DNA from 3 places in the Colwellia sp. MB3u-4 genome. Region 1 is predicted to be linked to each of the others. Evidence: predicted binding sites of a transcription regulator. Region 1 holds the regulator's gene; each other region holds the start of a gene.
The links. Region 1 encodes sigma-54, which starts transcription at its own class of promoters, with help from an activator protein. Its sites were predicted from a motif close to GTTGGCACGNNNNTNGNNT; they were not measured.
Positions count from the first base shown of each region.

Region 2: flgF (flagellar basal-body rod protein FlgF) is a predicted target of sigma-54. The motif match lies at 5,397-5,415, and genes of this name have one in related genera.
Region 3: H4J61_RS03610 (formate/nitrite transporter family protein) is a predicted target of sigma-54. The motif match lies at 3,183-3,201, and genes of this name have one in related genera.

Region 1 is NZ_JACGVE010000068.1:22,390-29,263, forward strand. Features, by position in the region: gene rapZ (RNase adapter RapZ) at 1-504, opposite strand, end outside; gene ptsN (PTS IIA-like nitrogen regulatory protein PtsN) at 511-969, opposite strand; gene hpf (ribosome hibernation promoting factor) at 999-1,286, opposite strand; gene H4J61_RS03830 (RNA polymerase factor sigma-54) at 1,323-2,828, opposite strand; gene lptB (LPS export ABC transporter ATP-binding protein) at 2,880-3,611, opposite strand; gene lptA (lipopolysaccharide transport periplasmic protein LptA) at 3,612-4,157, opposite strand; gene lptC (LPS export ABC transporter periplasmic protein LptC) at 4,123-4,689, opposite strand; gene kdsC (3-deoxy-manno-octulosonate-8-phosphatase KdsC) at 4,686-5,231, opposite strand; gene H4J61_RS03855 (KpsF/GutQ family sugar-phosphate isomerase) at 5,234-6,199, opposite strand; gene H4J61_RS03860 (calcium/sodium antiporter) at 6,216-6,874, opposite strand, start outside.
Region 2 is NZ_JACGVE010000031.1:365-7,238, reverse strand. Features, by position in the region: gene flgK (flagellar hook-associated protein FlgK) at 1-889, opposite strand, end outside; gene flgJ (flagellar assembly peptidoglycan hydrolase FlgJ) at 949-1,941, opposite strand; gene H4J61_RS00240 (flagellar basal body P-ring protein FlgI) at 1,958-3,013, opposite strand; gene flgH (flagellar basal body L-ring protein FlgH) at 3,079-3,738, opposite strand; gene flgG (flagellar basal-body rod protein FlgG) at 3,803-4,591, opposite strand; gene flgF (flagellar basal-body rod protein FlgF) at 4,614-5,357, opposite strand; gene flgE (flagellar hook protein FlgE) at 5,667-6,874, opposite strand, start outside.
Region 3 is NZ_JACGVE010000067.1:29,278-36,151, reverse strand. Features, by position in the region: gene H4J61_RS03625 (EAL domain-containing protein) at 1-239, shown strand, start outside; gene H4J61_RS03620 (sigma-54-dependent Fis family transcriptional regulator) at 427-2,298, opposite strand; gene cynS (cyanase) at 2,636-3,076, shown strand; gene H4J61_RS03610 (formate/nitrite transporter family protein) at 3,255-4,067, shown strand; gene H4J61_RS03605 (bifunctional protein-serine/threonine kinase/phosphatase) at 4,397-6,100, shown strand; gene H4J61_RS03600 (ice-binding family protein) at 6,319-6,874, opposite strand, start outside.

The sequences.
Region 1 (6,874 bases):
ACCAAATGATTCAAACACAACCACCATTGAACCAGACGTTTTACCCAGAATTCGCTCTCTAACTAAGTCAGCGAGTTGGTGTGGTGTTAGTTGACTGGTATTGATGTATAAGTCTGCCCGACTGGAAATGGGCTCAAGTAATTTTTTCTCCAAGGCAATGGCTTGGTCTAGCGCAATATTTTGCTTGATCAACGGATGTAAACGTCGCGTTTCACTGAACCGGCGAATAAGGTCACTATCATCAGCATCTAAATACAGTATGCTCAATTCTACTGCATTGGGCAGGTATTCAATAATTTCGGGTACGTCGTTAGGATCGGCTGGCAGGTTACGAACATCGAGACTTACGGCAACATTTTCATAATCATTAATCACCGTATGGGTAAGTGCGGGTAACAAGTTGACAGGGATATTATCAACACAATAATAACCTAAATCCTCTAAAACACGCAGTGCAACACTTTTCCCTGAGCCTGAACGGCCACTTACAATAATTAATTTCATCCGTGTTTAACTCGCTTGTTGTATTAACTGAAACAGTTCTTGATTACTTTGGCATTTACGCACTTGCTTGCAAAATTGCTTGTTACGAAAAATTTTTGCGATACTTTGCAGCGTACTCAAGTGGCTCTGGCATTCTTCTTCAGGAACAAATAAGGCGATAAAAATATCAACGGGACGATGATCAACAGCGTCAAAATTAATCGCTTGTTCTGTGGTAATAACCACGGCAATAGGTTTCGTAGGCGTAGCATTTTCTAAACGGCCATGAGGTATAGCAATGCCATTACCTATGCCCGTTGAGCCCAATCTTTCACGCTTAACTAAACTTTCTAAAAGCTGAAAAGTATCATGGCTGTCGAGTTTATCGGCGGCCAAGCGACTTAAATATTCTAATATACGTTTTTTACTGGCACCCGGTGCTGCACAAATAGTGCAGTCCGGGGTTAAGATGTCTTGCAACTTCATAAACTTCTAAGACCTATAGCGAAATGGCGCTAATGTTTGTTGATTTTGCCTTTATATTTCAAGATTTGGCGATCTAGCTTGTCAATTAATGCATCAATCGATGCATACATGTCACTATGTTGTGCCTTAGCATGAACTTCAGTGCCACTTAAGTGCACCGTTGATTCGGCAATCTGATTCTGTTTTTCTACCGTTAATACTACATGTACATTATTGATATGATCAAAGTGACGCTCTAGTTTTTCAAACTTGCCATTGACATAATCACGTAATGAATCGGTAACATCGACATGGTGTCCAGTAAGATTAATTTGCATATATTTCAATCCTCTTTATTGGCTGAATAAAACTGCCTACAATAGGCTTTTACGTTGATTTGATGGCGGTATAGAAAGTGACTCTCGATATTTGGCAATGGTACGCCTTGCCACTTGTATACCTTGTTCTGCTAAAATATCTGCCATTTTACTGTCGCTGAGTGGTTTTGCAGGTACTTCGGCAGCCACTAGCTTTTTAATTAATTCACGAATAGCCGTTGATGAACATTCGCCGCCGTTTTCAGTACTTACGTGGCTAGAAAAAAAGTACTTAAGCTCAAAAATCCCTCTAGGTGTGTGCATATATTTTTGCGTGGTCACACGAGAAATGGTTGATTCATGCATATCTACGGCTTCGGCAATATCGTTCAATACCATAGGGCGCATTGACTCAGGTCCGTGTTCAAAAAAGCCTTGTTGGCGTTGCACAATACAATTTGAAACCTTTAAAAGTGTTTCGTTACGGCTTTCTAAGCTTTTAATAAACCATTTTGCTTCTTGCAAGTTAGAGCGAATAAATTGATTATCAGTAGATGACTTCATTGAACGAGACATAGCGGCGTATTGCTGATTAACCGATAGTTTAGGGGCAGTGTCAGGATTGAGCTCTACTGTCCAGCGGCCGTTTTTCTTTTCAACAGACACGTCTGGGATAACATATTGTTCTTCACTTTTGATGACGCTATCACCTGGACGGGGATCTAAGCTTTGTATTAGGCGAATAACTTCGCGTAATTGCTCTTCTTTCAAGCGTAATTTACGCATCAATTGACGATAATCGCGATTACCGAGCAAGTCAATATACTCGCTGACAGCGATTTTGCTTTCCGCTAACCAAGGGGTATCTTTAGCAAATTGATTGAGCTGAATACGCAAGCACTCTGGAATTGAACGGGCAGCAACACCAATGGGGTCAAATACGTTAATACGCTTTAACACCACTTCAATTTCATCAAGTTCTACACCATCAATACCGACACTCTCTAAGATCTCTTCGGCTGAAACGGTTAAATAACCTGCTTCATCTATGGCTTCAATAATGGCAATGGCAATGGTTCTATCAGTGTCAGTAAAGGGCGTTAGTTCCATTTGCCAAATTAGATGGTCTTGTAATGAGTCTTTCGTTTCACCTTGATAAGTATAATCTTCTGAGGCATGACCAACACCGCCACTACTAACACCAGCACTGAAGTTATCATCCCATGTGCTATCGCTGTTGAGTTCTTCGGGGATGTCTGTTTTTGCTAAACCTTCAGAGGAGCTAATTTCGTCTATCGAGGGAGTGGAGTCTTCGCTGCCATCAGAGGATGCTGCTGAGTTTTCGCCTACCGTTACCGAATATCCTGCTTCTAAATGGTCAGGGGTACTTTCTGAATTGTTATCGTGCGTTTCGTCAACTTCAAGCAAAGGATTACTTTCAAGTGCTTCTTGAATCTCTAGTTGAAGATCCAAAGTTGATAATTGCAACAGTTTGATCGCCTGCTGCAATTGCGGGGTCATCGTTAACTGTTGTCCGATACGGAGTTGCAGAGTAGGACGCATTTACGTTTTCTTTTCCCTATTCAAATTCATTAATTCAATTGGTTTTATTCACTATAGCGTGAATTGTTCACCAAGGTATACATCTCTTACATGTTGATTTGCAAGAATTTGCTTTGAATTACCTTCAGCGATAAGTTCGCCATGACTAACGATGTAGGCATGCTCACAAACATCAAGTGTTTCTCGCACATTGTGATCTGTGATCAATATACCTATGCCACGATCTTTTAAGTGTAGGATAATTTTTTTTATATCACCTACTGAAATCGGGTCAACACCGGCAAAGGGTTCATCCAGTAATATAAATTTAGGATCTGCAGCTAATGCCCGGGCTATTTCAACTCGTCGGCGCTCACCGCCAGATAAACTCATGCCTAAGTTATCTTTTATATGGCCTATGTTGAACTCTTCTAATAAATGTTCAAGTTTTTCTTGTCGGTCAACATCACTAAGTGATTTACGTGTTTGTAAAATGGCCATGATGTTGTCATGTACCGATAACTTACGAAAAATAGAGGCTTCTTGTGGTAAATAACCGATACCTTTTCTCGCGCGCTCGTGCATCGGCAGTAAGGTTATATCTTCATCATTTAAGACAATTGAGCCACTGTCGTTCTTTACCAAGCCAACAATCATATAAAAAGAGGTAGTTTTACCTGCGCCATTTGGCCCTAATAAGCCAACAATTTGTCCAGCGGAAACGTGCATACTGACGTTTTTAACCACTTTTCTGCCTTTATAGGACTTGGCAAGGCCGGTTGCTGATAATGTAGAAGTTGACATTTACTCTTGCTTATCCTTTGATTTTATAGGCAATTCAGTTTTGTTCTTTGGCTGTAATACGGTTTCAACTTTAGCATTTTCTAGGCTTTCGGCATTGACATATTCTGTGGCAAAATTGTAGGTGATTTTACTGCCGCTCACTTTACTGCCTTCTTGGCTAAGGAGAGCATTGCCTGAAATAACGACGGTATTCATACTCGGCTCATAACGGATTTCATTGGCTTGCAAATTGATTGGGCTACCATCTTGAAGCGTTTGTTCAAAGGTCGCTGGAGAGCCTTTGGCAATATAAATTTTGCTGTCACTGTTTTCTTGGGTGATAACCTGTACTAACTCGGCATGTATGGTTAGTGTGCCTTGAGAAATAATGACATTATCAATATAACTGAATATTTTATTTTTGAGATCGGCAGCTTGGCGTGAAGAAGATATTTTAATCTCTTGTTCTACGTTAAATTTTTCTGCACTTGCGACAGGCACTAATAATGCTAACGCCGTGAGACAATATAAGTTATTTTTTAATTTTTTTATAAATAGTTTGTACATGTTCGGTCAATGTCATCTGTGTTGTGTTTAAGTCTACAATTAATCCTGAGCCATACATAGTAAATCCTTTACCTAATATTAAGATAGTTTGCTCTGAGCTGATAATATTAGTTTTTAAGTCCATTTCTAAATTTTTACCATGCACTTCCTGTATCAAACTTTCTTTATCAGTGGCGATTAAACGTACGCGATTTGCTAATTTTACGCGATTGTTATTATACAAGGTGCCTTCATTGGCGGTGATTTGCCAAGTAGGTTTGTTGTTCCTTGGGTATAAGGTATAGCGTGGATATTCAAAGTGTGTGACCCCTAATTCAGCATAATGTTCCATGCGTTTTGCTTCTACATTATAAGATAATGCCCCAGTGGTTTTATAAACATCACTGTTAAGGTTTTCAGCAATAAATTCAGGGTTATTCGCGGTATCGAGAATGTTGCTGGTTTCTTCCTTCGCGCCATACCATTCAAGTAAGCCATAGGTGGTTAAGGCCAATAAAAATAAGCTTATACTAACAAGGTATATGCGATTCATACGCTTGAACCCGTGGCATCAGCTAAGGTGTTTTGGCTTTGCATAATAAGATCGCAAGTCTCGCGCACGGCGCCGAAACCACCTCGGGTATAGGTGATGTAGTCACAAGATTTTAAAATGGCGGGGTGTGCGTCATTAACCGCAATACTAAAACCAACATAATTAAGGCAGTCAAAATCTGGCATATCATCGCCGATGTAAGCCACTTGTTCAGGCGCTAACTTTAATGCGGCGAGCATAGCTTTTAAAGCCGGTAGCTTATTTTCTTCACCTTGTACTATGTGCTTAACATTTAATGCACTCATCCGGGTTTGCACAATAGTTGAGGTTCTGCCCGTGATCACCGCTACATCAACGCCGCTTGCACCTAAGGCTTTAACGCCATAACCATCTTTAGTATGAAAGGCTTTTAATTCTTCACCATTATTACCTAAGTAAATACGACCATCTGAAAAAACGCCGTCTATATCACAAACAAAGAGTTTGATTTTTTGCGCTTTTTGCCAAACACTTTGCGCTACTTTTCCGTATAAACTGTTCAACTTTAGAGCACTCCAGATTTTAATAAGTCATGCATGTTCATCGCGCCAATGGGTTGGTTATTATCGTTAACAATAATTAAGCCATTAATTTTTTTGTCTTCCATGATCTTTAATGCTTCAGCCGCCAGCATATCTTGCTTAGCCACTAAAGGGTTTTTTGTCATTACGCTGGTAATGCTGTCTTGGTGAATATTAATTTCTTCATCTAAAATACGGCGTAAATCACCATCAGTAAACAGGCCTATTAAGCTATTGTTTGCGTCAACAACAGCGGTCATACCCAAGCCTTTTAGTGACATTTCAACTAAGGCATCTTTTATTTTAGCTGCTTGGCTTACTGTTGGCAGACGTTCGTCTTTGTGCATGATATCGGCCAAGCGTAATAATAGCCTTTTACCTAAGCTGCCACCGGGGTGAGATAAGGCAAAATCATCGGCAGTAAAGCCGCGCGCATTCAATAAAGCCACCGCTAGGGCATCGCCCATAACTAAGGCTGCTGTGGTGCTAGAGGTGGGTGCCAAGCCTAATGGGCAAGCCTCTTGTGCTACTTTTACACAAACATGGCTATCGGCAAGTTTAGCCAGCGTAGAGTCAGGATTACCCGTCATGGCGATGAGTTTTGTGCCGATACGCTTTAGAACCGGAATAATGGCCAAGACTTCGCCAGTTTCACCCGAATTAGAAATGGTCAGTACCACGTCATCAACAGTCACCATACCTAGATCGCCATGGCTTGCTTCCCCCGGGTGAATAAAAAATGCGGGTGTGCCGGTACTGGCTAAAGTTGCGGCAATTTTGCCACCAATATGGCCCGACTTGCCCATACCGATCACGATGACGCGGCCCCGACAATTAAACATTAACTCACAAGCTTGAGCAAAGTCGTCGTCAATAAATTGCGACAATTGTGCAATAGCTTGCTGCTCAATGTTAATGACATTTAGGGCTAATTGTTTAAAGTTTTTCATTGCTATAAACCACTTGTTACCTGTTGATTTGACTAAAAAGTAGCACTTGATAACCAATAAATACGGCTAATAATAGTAACCCTTTCGCCCGCGTGATGCGAAACTTTCCACCTCGACTAAAACAAAGTATAAATAATAAGAAGGTTGTTGCCAGCATAAATGGCGCGTCACGCACCGCGGCGGCATTATCGATATCGCCCGGCGCAATTAAGCCAGCTAACGATAAAACCGCAAGAATATTAAAGATATTTGAACCAATAATATTACCGAGCGCTAAATCATCTTCTTTTTTTATGATACTCATAATACTGGCAGCTAACTCAGGTAGGCTAGTGCCAATAGCAATAACCGTTAAGCCGATGACTAAATCACTAATACCAAAAGCTTTGGCGATAAATATTGATGAGTCAACCAGAAAACTAGCACTGAGCGGCAGTAGTATCATACCGACCACTAACCAGATTACCGATTGTTTGGTACTGACCCCATCAGGCACTTCTTGTTCTGCTTCTAAGACCATTTTATCGTCGATAGGGTTTTGTTTTGCACGCCTTAACGTGACGACAAGTAAGGTGGCGATATAAAGTACAAAACCAATAATCAGTATTAAGCCTTCATTAAAACTAAAGTTGCTGTTTGCTAGCATATAGGTCGCGATAGCCGTAACAACCAAAA
Region 2 (6,874 bases), on a different contig from region 1:
GTTCGCTACGCGCTTTGGCAACATGCTCATCACGATATTCTATTTTCGCGGCAATAGCGCCACCCAACTTAGCGCCCTCAAGTGCGACCGAGCCATTGCGACTATTTAACTGTAATTTTGTTTGTAATGGGTCAGGATCGCCCGCTTGCACACTCACCGTTAAAGCCGTAGTACCGGCAACAAGCGTTGCGCCATTTCCGATCATAACGGTCATTACCCCGTTAGAGTCTTCAATGGTATTAACCGAGGTATATTCGCCCAGTTGGCTCACCAATTGGTCGCGCTTGTCTAATAAATCATTGGGTTGGCCGGTTTGATCTAGGTTTTTACTATCTAATATTTGTTCATTAATTTTGGCCAAATTAAGAGATATTTGTGATATTTTATTCGCCATTTGCTCGATTTCGCCGTTAGTCGACTTTTCAAGCTGGTCTAAATTATCATTTAAGCTGTTAAAATCTTTGGCTAATACCTCGGCTTGGCTGAGCGCGATATTACGTAAACCCATGTCACTTGGGTTGTCAGCAATACCATTAGCCGCTTGATAAAACCGATCAATAGAGCCGCCAATAGCTTCGTTTGAAAATGACATTATTTGATTTAATTGGTTCAGGTCGGTACTAATTGAGTCCGCATTACCCAAGTTACTTTTATTGAGTAATTGTTCTTTATAAGAGAATTGATCGTAGAGCCGAGTAATGTCTTGAACATAAGTACCGGCGCCAATAAAATTACCGTTGTTAGCATTTCCTGCCACTGCGGCTTGTTCAGCTCGTTGGCGGGTATAACCTTCAGTATTAACGTTAGCAATGTTATGACCTGTAGTGCCCAACTGCTGCTGCGCGGACAGTAAACCACTAACACCAGATTGATACAGATTAATCGACATGACCTAAACTCCTACAGTAACGTTAATTTCAACAGTGAAATTAGCGGTAAACTTATTTATTATTTATCTAATAAACTGGTTACTGTCCGAAGTGTTCCTATGATTTTTTTAGCGTAATCAGGATCGGTGGCATAACCAGCACTTTGTAGGTTATGCAAAAATTGCTCCACATTGGCAGAATTTTCTAATGCCCCCTGATAGCGTTCGCTTTTGGTCAATAAATTTAAGTAGTCATCAACACTTTGGCCAATAGATTCGTAAACCCTAAACGGTTCACGCTTTTTCACCATAGCGCCATTTTCAAACTCTAAGGTTTCTTTGTGTGTTTTCTCGCCAGCCCAGCGGCTATCGGCTTTAATATTAAATAAGTTATTCGAACTTTCACCTGAATTGGTTTTGATTATTTTTTGACCCCAACCGGTTTCTAGCGCAGCTTGAGCAATAACGACCTCAAAGGGTACGTTGATTTTATCTTGTACACGTTTAGCATCAGCGGTTAAGGCGCTAACAAAATCTTTTGGCTGTTCGAAGGTTGGGCTTTGCATCATGCTGGCCGCTTGGGCAGCAATAGAGCCATTTGTTTGACGATCTTTACTAGGATCCTGATGCGCTGACGAGTCATTGACTGTGCCTATATTGCTGAGCAATGCCGGCTCGCTAATACGCAAACTGCCACGACTATCGAGATTACCATCGCTGCGTAAAATATTATGTGGGGTAAAGTTTTCACTGTCGCCACCGAGCTGGCGAACAATAAGTTCAGAAAGACCTAAGGCACCATTATTGGACAACTCTAGTGACATTTGTTGATCATGCATGTCACGATAAAATTTGGTCGATTCTGAATTAAATGGGCTATCAGACTCCAACACTTCTTGCGCTTTACGCATGCTTTTCATCAGCATTTGCATAAAAATAGCTTCAAACTGTTTAGCAGCCTGTTCTAATGCGTCTTTTTTACCGGCTTTATCACCCGATTTCGCGTCTTGGCGAATCGAGTTTAAGCCGTTAACGTCTAAAAAGTTTTGTGCGTCTGCAATACGTGTTGTCATAAGCTTTATTTGTTCATTAAATAATGATCAAATCTCCACGTAATGCACCGGCTTGGTCTAGGGCTTCTAATATCGCCATAACATCACCAGGGCCAGCGCCTACTTGGTTGATAGCACGTACAAGTGCGTCTAGCGTAACGCCGGGGTCAAAAACAAACATCCGTGAGTCATCTTTTTTAACGTCAATAATCGATTGATTAGTCACTACCGTTACCCCCTCAGCAAAGGCATTAGGCTGTGCAACAGCAGCCACTTCATTAATAGTGACGGTAATGCCACCATGGGTAATTGCCGCTGGTAATAGGCGAACATCAGCGCCAATAACGATAGTACCTGTGCGTGAGTTAACAATAATTTTTGCCGCTGGCGAGCCGGGTTCAAACTCTAAGTTTTCTAATACTGACAAAAAACTCACCCGATCCGCAGCATCTCTGGGCGCAGTAACTTGTACCGACGCAGCGTCAATGGCGCGTGCTGAGCCAGAAATTAAGTTATTAATGGTGTCAGAAAGGCGCTTTGCGGTGGTAAAGTCAGCGTTATGAAGATTAAAAGTAATATGGTCACCTGAAGCAAAGGGCGATAATACTTCGCGCTCAACCATAGCACCATTGGCGATACGACCCACGGTGGGGGTATTAGCAATCACTTTTGAGCCGTCTAAGCCTTCAGCGCCTAAACCACTCACAATCAAGCTACCTTGGGCAACCGCATAAGCATTACCGTCTAGTCCCATTAAAATAGTTTGTATTAAGGTACCGCCACGTAAACTTTGTGCGCTACCCATAGACGACACGGTAACGTCAATGGTTTGCCCTGGTTTGGCAAATGCAGGTAATTCAGCATGGACCGCCACAGCAGCGACATTTTTAATTTTTGGTTTTAAATTCGCCGGCATTTTAATGCCAAAATTGCTTAACATGGTTTTAAAACTTTGCTCGGTAAAAGGACTTTGCTCACCCGTACCTGGCAAACCCACCACCAAACCATAACCAATTAATTGGTTGCTGCGCACACCAGCAACATCAGCCAAGTCTTTAATACGTTGGGCATTGGCTGCTGGTAATAAAAGCATCCAGGTTAAACAAGTAAAGCTAACTAAATATTTTTTCATTCTCTTATCCTACTGCTATGATCCTACTAAAGAGGCCACCATGAACTATTGAAAAACTTCGACAACCAGCCTTGCTCTTGCACGTCAGCGAATGTGCCGGTGCCAGCATATTCAATACGGGCGTTCGCTACTTTACTCGAGGTAACTGTGTTATCTGAACTGATGTCTTGCGAACGAACAATACCCGTTAAGCGAATATATTCATCACCATTATTTAATGACATCCATTTTTCACCACGGATCATCAAGTTACCGTTGGGTAAAACTCTCAAGACATGCACCGAAATATTGCCAGCTAAACTGTTGCCCTGATTGGCTTTTGAATCACCTTTAAAATCTGAGCTTTGGTCGTAACCAAATTGTATGGCTTTGTTGTTGAAATTTACCGCTGCACCACCAAAACCGGTAATAGGATTGAGCGTGGCACTATTGGCTTTTTTAAACTCTGTTTTGGCACTTTTTTGCGCTTGGGTACTTTCACTTAAAATCACGGAAATAATATCGCCAACCCGATGCGCTTTAGAGTCTGAATAGATGTTATTAACATAGTTAACATTAAAAAGAGAACCCGTTGGCACTAAAGGTTTATCCTCCACTTCGGGTAAAATGGGTGCAAAATCAGGATCATTAGGCAATGTTTTTTCTTGTTTAGTGCTAGCACAACCCGTGAATAATAGCGCGACCATACTGACGGTAAATACTGTGCTTAATAACGAAGTTCGGGTGCTTTTCATGATACCTTCCTCAACGTTATAGTTGCTGATTAATGTAGCTAAGCATTTCGTCAACCGCCGAAATGACTTTCGAGTTCATTTCATAAACTCGTTGGCTTTCAATCAGGTTAACCAGCTCTTCGGTGGTATTAACATTTGAGGTTTCTAACGCACCTTGCACTATCATGCCGTAACCCGCCAAACCTGGTACACCCTCTTGTGGCGCACCACTTACTGCAGTTTCTATGTATAAGTTCTGTCCGATGGGCTGTAATCCAGTTGGGTTGACAAAGTTAACGGTATTAATTTGTCCAACTACAGCGGGTTCAGCTTGGCCTTGCAAGGTGACAGAAACTTCACCGTCTTGCGAAACAATAATACTCAAGGCATCTTCTGGTACGGTTATTTGCGGCTGCATTAAATAACCTGCGCCTGGGGTCACTATGCTGCCTTCATCGTTCATGGTAAATTGACCATTACGTGAATAAGCAGAAGAGCCGTCAGGCATTAAAATTTCAAACATACCTTCACCTTGGATCATCAAATCTAAAGCATTGTCGGTATTAAGCATGTCACCTTGGGTGTGAATTTTTTGTGTGGCTACCACTTTGGTACCCGCACCTAACATTAACCCTGACGGCATTTCAGTGTCTTGTGCTGAACGCCCACCAGGCTGGTTAATATTTTGATAAAGTAAGTCTTCAAATACCGCGCGACTCTTTTTAAAACCAATGGTACTGGCGTTGGCTAGATTGTTGGAAATAACCGCAATCTCTTTGGTTTGGGCGTCTAAGCCTGTTTTACTGATCCATAATGCTGGGTTCATATATCACCTCGAAAAATTTTATTTAGAACGCTTTTAATAACGAAGCTGCACTTGCATCAACTTCTTCTGCGGTTTTCATCATTTTTAACTGCATTTCAAATTGACGCTGCAGCGCGATCATATCGGTCATTTCACTAATAGGGTTTACGTTACTCGACTCTAATGCCCCACTCGCCACTTTTACCGTGACATCGGCCGGTTCATTGTTGCCGTCTTGACGACGAAATAAGCCATCACTGCCTTTTTCTAGGAAGCGATTGTCTGGGTTAACAAATTTAATTCTGCCGACTTCTTCTTGAGCAGAGCTTGGCGCTCCTTCAGGCTGAACCATAATGGTGCCGTCAGACGTGATATTGATATTACTCACAGGTAAAGGTAAAAAAATTGGCCCACGGTCGCCAATCACTATGTCACCTCTTGAGGTTTCAAGTGCCCCGTTGTCGTTTAACTTCAACTGACCATTGCGGGTATAGGCTTCATTACCATCTTCGGTTTGTACCGTTAACCAACCTTGGCCTTTAATGGCAATATCAAGATCACGTCCTGTGGTCAATAAGGCACCAGTGTCAAAGTTTTGGCCTGCTCGTTCGGTCATTGAAAATACCCGAGAAGGCATGCCTTCACCAAAGGCTTGCATGGATCTAGCATTGGCTAGATCCGCTTTAAAGCCCGTAGTTTTGGCGTTAGCGAGGTTGTTAGCATTGACTGATAAGGCTTGCATGTTTTGCTTTGCACCACTCATGGCGATATACAACATCTTATCCATAATGAACTTCACTCAATAATATTAATAATATTGAAACTGTTGCAAATAAAGTGCCAAAAATTAAGAAGGCTTAATAAGGTGGAATACGAATGGTGTTAAACTTATGATCTGATGACTTTTTTACTAAAAGCTTTTGTACTGACCACTATTCCTTTACGGTCTGCTCGTCCTGAGTATAAAAAAGCCAGATATCAATGGATGATTATCTGGCTTTTTAACTTCATTGACTCAATAACTAGCGCTGAGTGCTATAAATTAATCTGGTAGCTATGAGCAATTATTGTCTATTGCTATTAACCACTATTGAGATTAACGAATCTGTAAAATGGTTTGGTTTAACTGATTACCAACTTCGAGTGCTCTAGAGTTAGCTTGGAAATTTCGTTGCGCCGAGATCAAGTCAATTAACTCAGAGGTTAAATTAACATTAGATTGCTCTAATGCTGAAGAACTTATCGAACCAAAGGTACCCGCACCCGCTTCACCCGCTAGCGCTTCTCCAGAGGCGATGCTTTCTTTCCAACCAGTGCTGCCAACCTGTTCTAAGCCCTGATCATTGGCAAAATTTGCCATCGCAATACGTGATAAAGGCTCGGAAGTACCATTACTGTATATCGCCCTGACCAAACCATCACCGCCGATATCAATACCGGTTAATCGACCAACTGCTAGTCCATCTTGTTGTAAAGAGGTGACTTGAAAGTTGGAAGCAAACTGTGTGGGTTCATCTGGATTCGGACCTGAGGGATCTAAATTAAAGTTAACACTGATGGTCTGAGTAGGATCTGCACCGTTCGATAAGATGTTGCCGCCAAGAGCGCGCGTCGTTAATCCGCCGTCATCTAAGCTTGGCACTATGCCAGTAAAATCGCCTACTGAATTAAAGCTTAATCTGGCACCAACAACTCCGGTCTCTACCCCATCATAAGGCGGTGTAGGTAATATGCGATCAGATAGCGGTCCAGACGCTGCCCCCGCAATGGGGTTACTCTGCCCAGGATCAGCCTCTAAATCAACCATCTCGTCATCAACAGCGGTAAACATCATCCACTGATTAGGGTTGGTCGTTGGATTATCTTTGACAAAGTAATAAGTCATAATATGACTGTCACCGAATGAGTCAAATACCGTTGCTGATGTTGAATGATTAAATGTTGATGGATCCGTGGAGTCAAAGTTTCCTGGCGCATCTTTAATATAGGCTTCACCTGCGGGTAAATTCATTCGCACATCAACTTCTGAGGTTCTCTGTGGTGCACCTGAGGCGGTTGGAATACGAATAGGCTCGGCGGTACTTAAATTTACTGAGGTCGATGAACCATCGCCATTAACAGGAAAGCCCAATAAGTGCCCACCTTGAGAATTAACAATAAAATTGTCTTGGTTCAATTTAAACTGACCCGATCGGGTATATGAAGTTTCTAAACTACCAATTTCTGGTACGGTAGCAAAAAATCCGTTACCGGTAATTGCCAAGTCTAAGGAGTTGTTGGTAAACTTAATACTACCTTGTGAAA
Region 3 (6,874 bases), on a different contig from region 1:
TACGCGACATGCTCACTGACGCAGATGACTTAGCCATTGTTTTGGCTGTGGTAAGTTTGGCGAAAGCCTTCCAGCTTGAGGTGATTGCTGAAGGAGTAGAAACTGTTGAACATGGTACGGCTTTGTTACAATTGGGTTGTAATAAAGCCCAAGGTTACGGCATCGCAAGGCCGATGCCCGCCAGTGATATTCCAACCTGGCTGAGCAGTTGGCAGCCTTATCCAGCTTGGCTACCTTAAATAATATGATGCAAGTATTATAAGTACTCTGGCAGCCACAAGGTGGTAAATCATCTCAGGTCTACATAGGATTAATTTAACGCAAAATAATCATAATATTGTTCTCAATCGTCAAGATAATAAAATGTGGTAACTGTCTAGTCCATAGTATTTTTATAACATCCAACAGCCACTAGCTATCACCTGATTAAGGCGTAAATTCCTGACGATTTAAGCCATATTTTTTTAACTTTGACGCCAATGTTGTCGGTTTTAAGCCTAATAGCTGAGCAGCACCCTTCTCACCATAAATTTTACCTTGGCAATGTTTTAACGCATTAGCCAAATTCGTTTTTTCAAGTGATTTTTGCTCCTCTACTCTCATCAACTGCGGAGCAACTTTAGGGTTAAATGATTCATGATTAAATACCGATTCATTAGCCAAAAACTCGAAGTTTATTTTATTACTTTTGGCTAAGATTATCTGACGTTCAATAATATTTTCCAGTTCTCTAATATTGCCGGGCCAAGGGTATCGAGTTAAATACTGCATTTGCGAAACTGACACTTGTGGTTTAGGTCGATTAAAGTTTAAACACACTTTATCAATAAAATGTGTTACTAAAAGCGGAATATCATCGCTACGCTCTCGTAATGCCGGTGAATGAATAGGAAATACATTGAGCCTAAAATATAAGTCTTCTCTAAATTTATTCTGCTGAACTAAGGTCTTTAATTTTTGATTAGTGGCTGAAATAACTCTGACATCAACATGTCTGGTTTTCGACTCTCCTACCCGCTCAAACTGCTGCTCTTGTAATACCCGCAATAATTTCCCTTGCAGTTGTAAAGGAATTTCACCGACTTCATCTAAAAAAATAGTCGCGCCATCTGCCAGTTCAAAGCGTCCAACTCGGTCTGATATTGCGCCTGAAAAAGCGCCTTTTACATGACCAAAAAATTCACTTTCAAATAAGTCTGCCGGTATTGCCGCGCAATTAACTCTAATTAATGGCCGGGCTTTTCGTTCACTGACTTCATGAATCGCTCTAGCAATTAACTCTTTACCTGTACCTGATTCGCCAGTAATGATGACATTCGCATTAGTAGCTGCCACTAATTCTATTTGATTAACCATATGCTGCACCTGCATACTCTGACCAATGATCTGGTGATGATTAAAATCTGCATTTAATTCTTCAAGCAAATACGCATTATCCATTTCAAGGCGCTCTTTTAGTGTATCTACCTCTTTTAAAGCGTTTAACAATTTAGCTTGAATAGACTTTCTTTGTGTTATGTCTCGAAAAATAACTACGGCGCCGATTAATAAACCATTTTCAGTTACTGGGGTACTTTTATATTCTACCGCCACTGGCATACCACTTTTTGACCAGAACACTTCGTCATCAACACTGTGTACTTCTCCATCTTTAAAAGCAGCATAAATCGGGCATTTGTAAGCGTGGTAATGCTCGCCATTGGCATGCGAGTGATGAATCACGTCATGAATACTTTTCCCGACAAGTTCTGCTTTTCCCCAGCCTAATATTTGCTCGGCCGCTGCATTTACAAAGGTGGTATTCCCGTCAACATCTACGCCATATATGCCATCACCTACCGCACTGAGTAACAATTGATTTTGTCGCTCAATTTCTTCAAATACACTTTCGTTAGCATTCCAATGGACAATACCCGCTTTATATTTAGCTTGCGCTGTTGCTTGGTAGTAACGGGCATAAGTCACTTTGGCACTTTGGCAAGAGAACAAAAGCTTATTGTCTAAAGCGCTAGCCGTAATATCTAAATATATTTTTTCATTATTGATGGTGAGAAACAGATCGTTTGTCCACGCTTCGCCCTGCGCTAATATTTGTTGAGTAAAATGAATTAACTTATCTAAACAGCCAGTAAAAAGCTGCGTTACGCTAACCTTTGTTAACGTATTATTTTCTAACTCAACGTCGCTTTCGATAGCAAATAATACTGCAGCTTTGTGGTTTAACTGCAAAATTTTATTATTAAAAGGATCAATATATAACAGTGCGTTAGGTGCATTTAAAAATAAGTTCGCTTGCATAAAAAATTCCTGATGACTTATCAACTAACCCCACCATTCAATTTCTAAGCCAAGCAACGAAATTTCGTGCAAAACAGCACGAAATGTCGTTTATCACGAAAAATCGTGGCCTTGTACAGACCAGTAAAATAATTAATATCAATAAAAATCAGAAGCTTAATTAAATGCGAGCTATTGGCATAGTTTTCGCAATTGTTAATGTCAGTAGATAACAAGGTTAGTCGTTTGATGGTTAAATCAACGCGTAATTTAAAATGCTTGCACTGTGTTGAAAATAACGCACCAAGATTAAACAGCTAACTTAATCAAATAATATTTTTAATCTTAAGGAAGTCACATGAATAAGCTCGATGTAACTGAAGCAATATTTGCAATCAAAAATGAAAAAGAACTTAGTTGGCAGAATATTGCAGACGCTGTGGGTATGTCTATCGTTTGGACAACCTCCGCCTGTTTAGGCATGAACAGTTGGCCTGAAGTTGAAGCTGATAAAATAATTGAATTTTTAGCCTTACCTAAAGAAACAAAGCAAGCCCTAATGGCCTACCCAACCAAAGAGTGGGATAAGTCAGTACCACAAGACCCATTAATTTATCGTATCTACGAAGTGGTAGGCGTCTATGGCGGTACCCTTAAAGAGGTTATTCAAGAAAAGTTTGGTGACGGCATCATGAGTGCTATCGACTTCTCTATGGAAGTAGAAAAAGAAGAAAATCCAAAAGGAGATAGAGTCATTTTAACCTTGAATGGTAAATTTTTACCCTATAAATCATGGTGATCTTATTTGGTGCGACAGGCTAATTAAAGTTGTGCAACGCTGGCAAATAAAGCCAAACAAACCAAGTAAAAAACAATATATTCAATAAGAATTAACATGTTACATGACTGGCATTCAACTTGCTTTGTTAGGTAAACAGTAAAATGAATTAACCTTACTATTAAATAGAGATATAACAATGGCTTATATAGAACCCAGTGAATTTGTAACCAAGATGGTGGACGCAGGTGAACAGAAAGTTTACATGTCTACCAAAGATACTCTTATACGTGCTTTTATGGCCGGCGCTATTTTAGGCCTAGCTGCGATATTTGCGATTACGGTGGCAACTAAAACAGGTAGCCCTATTTTAGGCGCCTGTCTTTTCCCTGTTGGTTTTATCATGCTTTATTTGATGAAGTTTGATCTACTCACTGGTGTATTTACACTGGTACCATTAGCCTTATTAGACAAGCGTCCTGGTGTTACCTTTGGCGGTGTAATGCGTAACTGGGGCTTGGTCTTTCTAGGTAACTTTGGCGGAGCAATGACCACAGCCTTTTTAATGTCCTTTATTTTAACCTATGGTTATTCGGCTGACGGCGGTGCTATTGCAGCTAAAGTAGCAAGTATTGGTGAAGCAAGAACCGTAGGTTACCAAGAACATGGCTTAAGTGGCTGGATCACTATATTCTTCCGTGGCATGTTATGTAATTGGATGGTATCAATGGGTGTGGTTGGTGCGATGATCTCGACTTCTGCTGGTGCTAAAATGGCCGCCATGTGGATGCCCGTAATGTTGTTCTTCTTTATGGGTTTTGAACATTCAATTGTTAACATGTTCTTATTCCCATTCTCAATGATCATGGGGGGTGACTTTACTGTTTATGATTATTTGGTATGGAACGAAATTCCAACGGTACTAGGTAACCTTGCCGGTGGCTTATTATTAGTAGGTTTACCATTATACTTTACACATGTTAAAACATCGCCAAGCAGAAAACTTGCTTAACTCACGCTTTATCAATGGCTTATTCAAAGCATAAGCTTGTATGAGTCAATTAATAAATAACTAATACCCATTTGATTAAATAAGTGAACTACTTTTTAATGGGGAAAAATGGCTAAATACAAGCCATAAAATTTAGTCTGTAGTTATGCTACTTATAAATTTTATAACGCCGTAGTTTTTCATTGTAACCATTAAAAATGAGCAGGTAATTAATCAACTTGGAATAATATCAATGCAGATAAAAGACTTCGTAATTTAGGTTACTAAGTCTTTTTATTGCTTCAAACTTTACCGATTTAAGCTAATTTTAATACCATTGGAAACAAGTAATGAGTCAAGCATTAACTGTGAGTATTGGCGGCGCGACCAATAAAGGTCGAAAAAAAATCAATCAAGACTTTCTCGGCAACATCATTCCTAAAGAACCCATGCTTAGCAGCAAAGGGATTGTACTTGCCATGGCTGATGGTATTAGCTCAAGTAACGTCAGCCAAATTGCCAGTGAAACAGCAATATCGAGTTTTTTAGAGGATTACTACTGTACGTCTGATTCATGGTCTGTTAAAAATTCTGCACAAAAAGTCATTAAATCGATTAATTCATGGCTTTATTCACAAACACGTAATAGCCCTTATCGCTTTGATAAAGACAAAGGCTACGTCTGCACCTTCAGTGCGCTGATATTAAAGTCAAATACGGCACACCTTTTTCATTCAGGTGATACGCGAATTTATCGTTTATCAGGTCAACAATTAGAGCAATTAACCGAAGATCACCGCCGAGTTGTTTCCGCCGATGTTAGCTATTTAACTCGCGCTTTAGGGATTAACCAAACATTTGACATTGATTATCAAAGCCAGCTACTTGAGCAAGGCGATATCTATATTATTGCCACTGATGGCGTTTATGAGTTTTTAAATAATGCTCAAATCGCCAATAGCATTAACAATGCCCAGAGCTTAGAAAATGCTGCTGATACCATTATTGCACAAGCACTTGCCTTAGGAAGTGATGACAACCTCAGTGTTCAAATTGTCCGTATTGATAACGTGCCCAGCTATCAACTTGATGAAGTGCATCAACTCACCTTATTGCCATTACCGCCAAGACTTTCACCAAGAATGCAGTTTGATGGTTATGAAATTATCCGCGAAATATATATTAGTAGCCGAAGCCATGTTTTTTTAGCACGCGACAACGACACACAGCAAACCTTAGTGATAAAAACGCCATCCACTGAATTAAGAACCGACAAGCAATACCTTGAGCGTTTTATGCTAGAAGAATGGATAGCTAAACGCATTAACAATCCACATGTTGTTAAAGCGATTCTTCCGAAAAGAAAACGTCATTATTTATATTTAGTGACAGAATTTATTGATGGCATTTCGTTAAATCAATGGATGATAGACCATCCAAAACCAAGCTTAGAACAAGTTAGAAACATTATTGAGCAAACCGCAAAAGGCTTACAGGCTTTTCACCGCCAAGACATGATACATCAAGACTTACGCCCAGCTAATATCATGATCGACAATACTAAGACGGTAAAAATAATAGACTTTGGCTCAACCTTTATTGCCGGTGTTACCGATGCTAACACCGAAGAAATTATGCGCGGTACCATTCGTTATTCAGCCCCTGAATATTTTTTAGGACAATTAGGCACACAGGCATCTGACCTTTATTCGTTGGGCGTGATCACTTATCAAATGTTATCAGGTAAATTTCCATATGGTCGTGAAATAGCACAAGCGAACAGCGTATCAGCGCAACGTAAGCTCAACTATAAATCGATGATCAATGATAATACTGAATTACCCCTTTGGATTGACGATACACTTGAACGCGCTTTAAAAATTGATCCCTTAAAACGCTACTCTGTGTTATCGGAGTTTGTTCATGACTTGCGACAGCCGAATAAACTATTTTTAACAAAAACTAAACCGCCGCTAATACAGCGTGATCCTGTCATGTTTTGGCAATGGGTTAGTCTTATTCTATTACTGCTGTTGATTGTACAGGCACTTTAAAAAATATTTTCCAGTGTGTGAATTTATACGTTCATGACTTAGCTTGAAATTAACAAAATTGTCGCTATTATTTATTGCAATAAATGAGTTTTTGCAATAAATAAATTTTGACCGTTTTGAACAATGACATAAAAAAGAGGGTTAGAGAGTTTACTCTCTAACCCTCTTTATCATTAGCGTGTCGATACTTTACACTAGTCAGCAGACCTTGATTTTAATTATGGCCTTACAGGAAATTCAACCGGTGCTGTAACGGTATTTTTTTGCAATGTCACCGCGGTTCCAGAGAAGAGTCTGCCTTTGACTTCGGTGTGTGTATTCAAAGAAATCAATGTTTTACTCAGAACAATACCTTTAAAAAAGGCATCTGTTCCAAGGGCAGTTTGACCTGCAACTTGCCAAAAAATGTTCTTGGCTAATGCACCACCGGCTAAAGTAACCCTAGTGCTATTCGCCTGATTCAAATTACCTGATACCTGCATTATCCAAACATCATTCGACGTGCCCTTAAAGGTAACATCTGTGCTGATATTGACGTTCGTAGACCATTTATAAACGCCAGGTACTAGCGTTAAACCGCCAATTTCTCCTGCGCCAAGTTCTGTGCTATCTGCTGGGCGTCTTGCAGCGTCATTATAGGCAGTTTCCATATCACCCACGGCAACACCGAGGTCGTATGCTGAATTTATCGCACAAAGTGGGCCATTGGCGTCAACCGTGAAAATGGTGCCTGTTACTTCAGGGCAGCTAATTAGCAGCGCTGCACCGGTAATT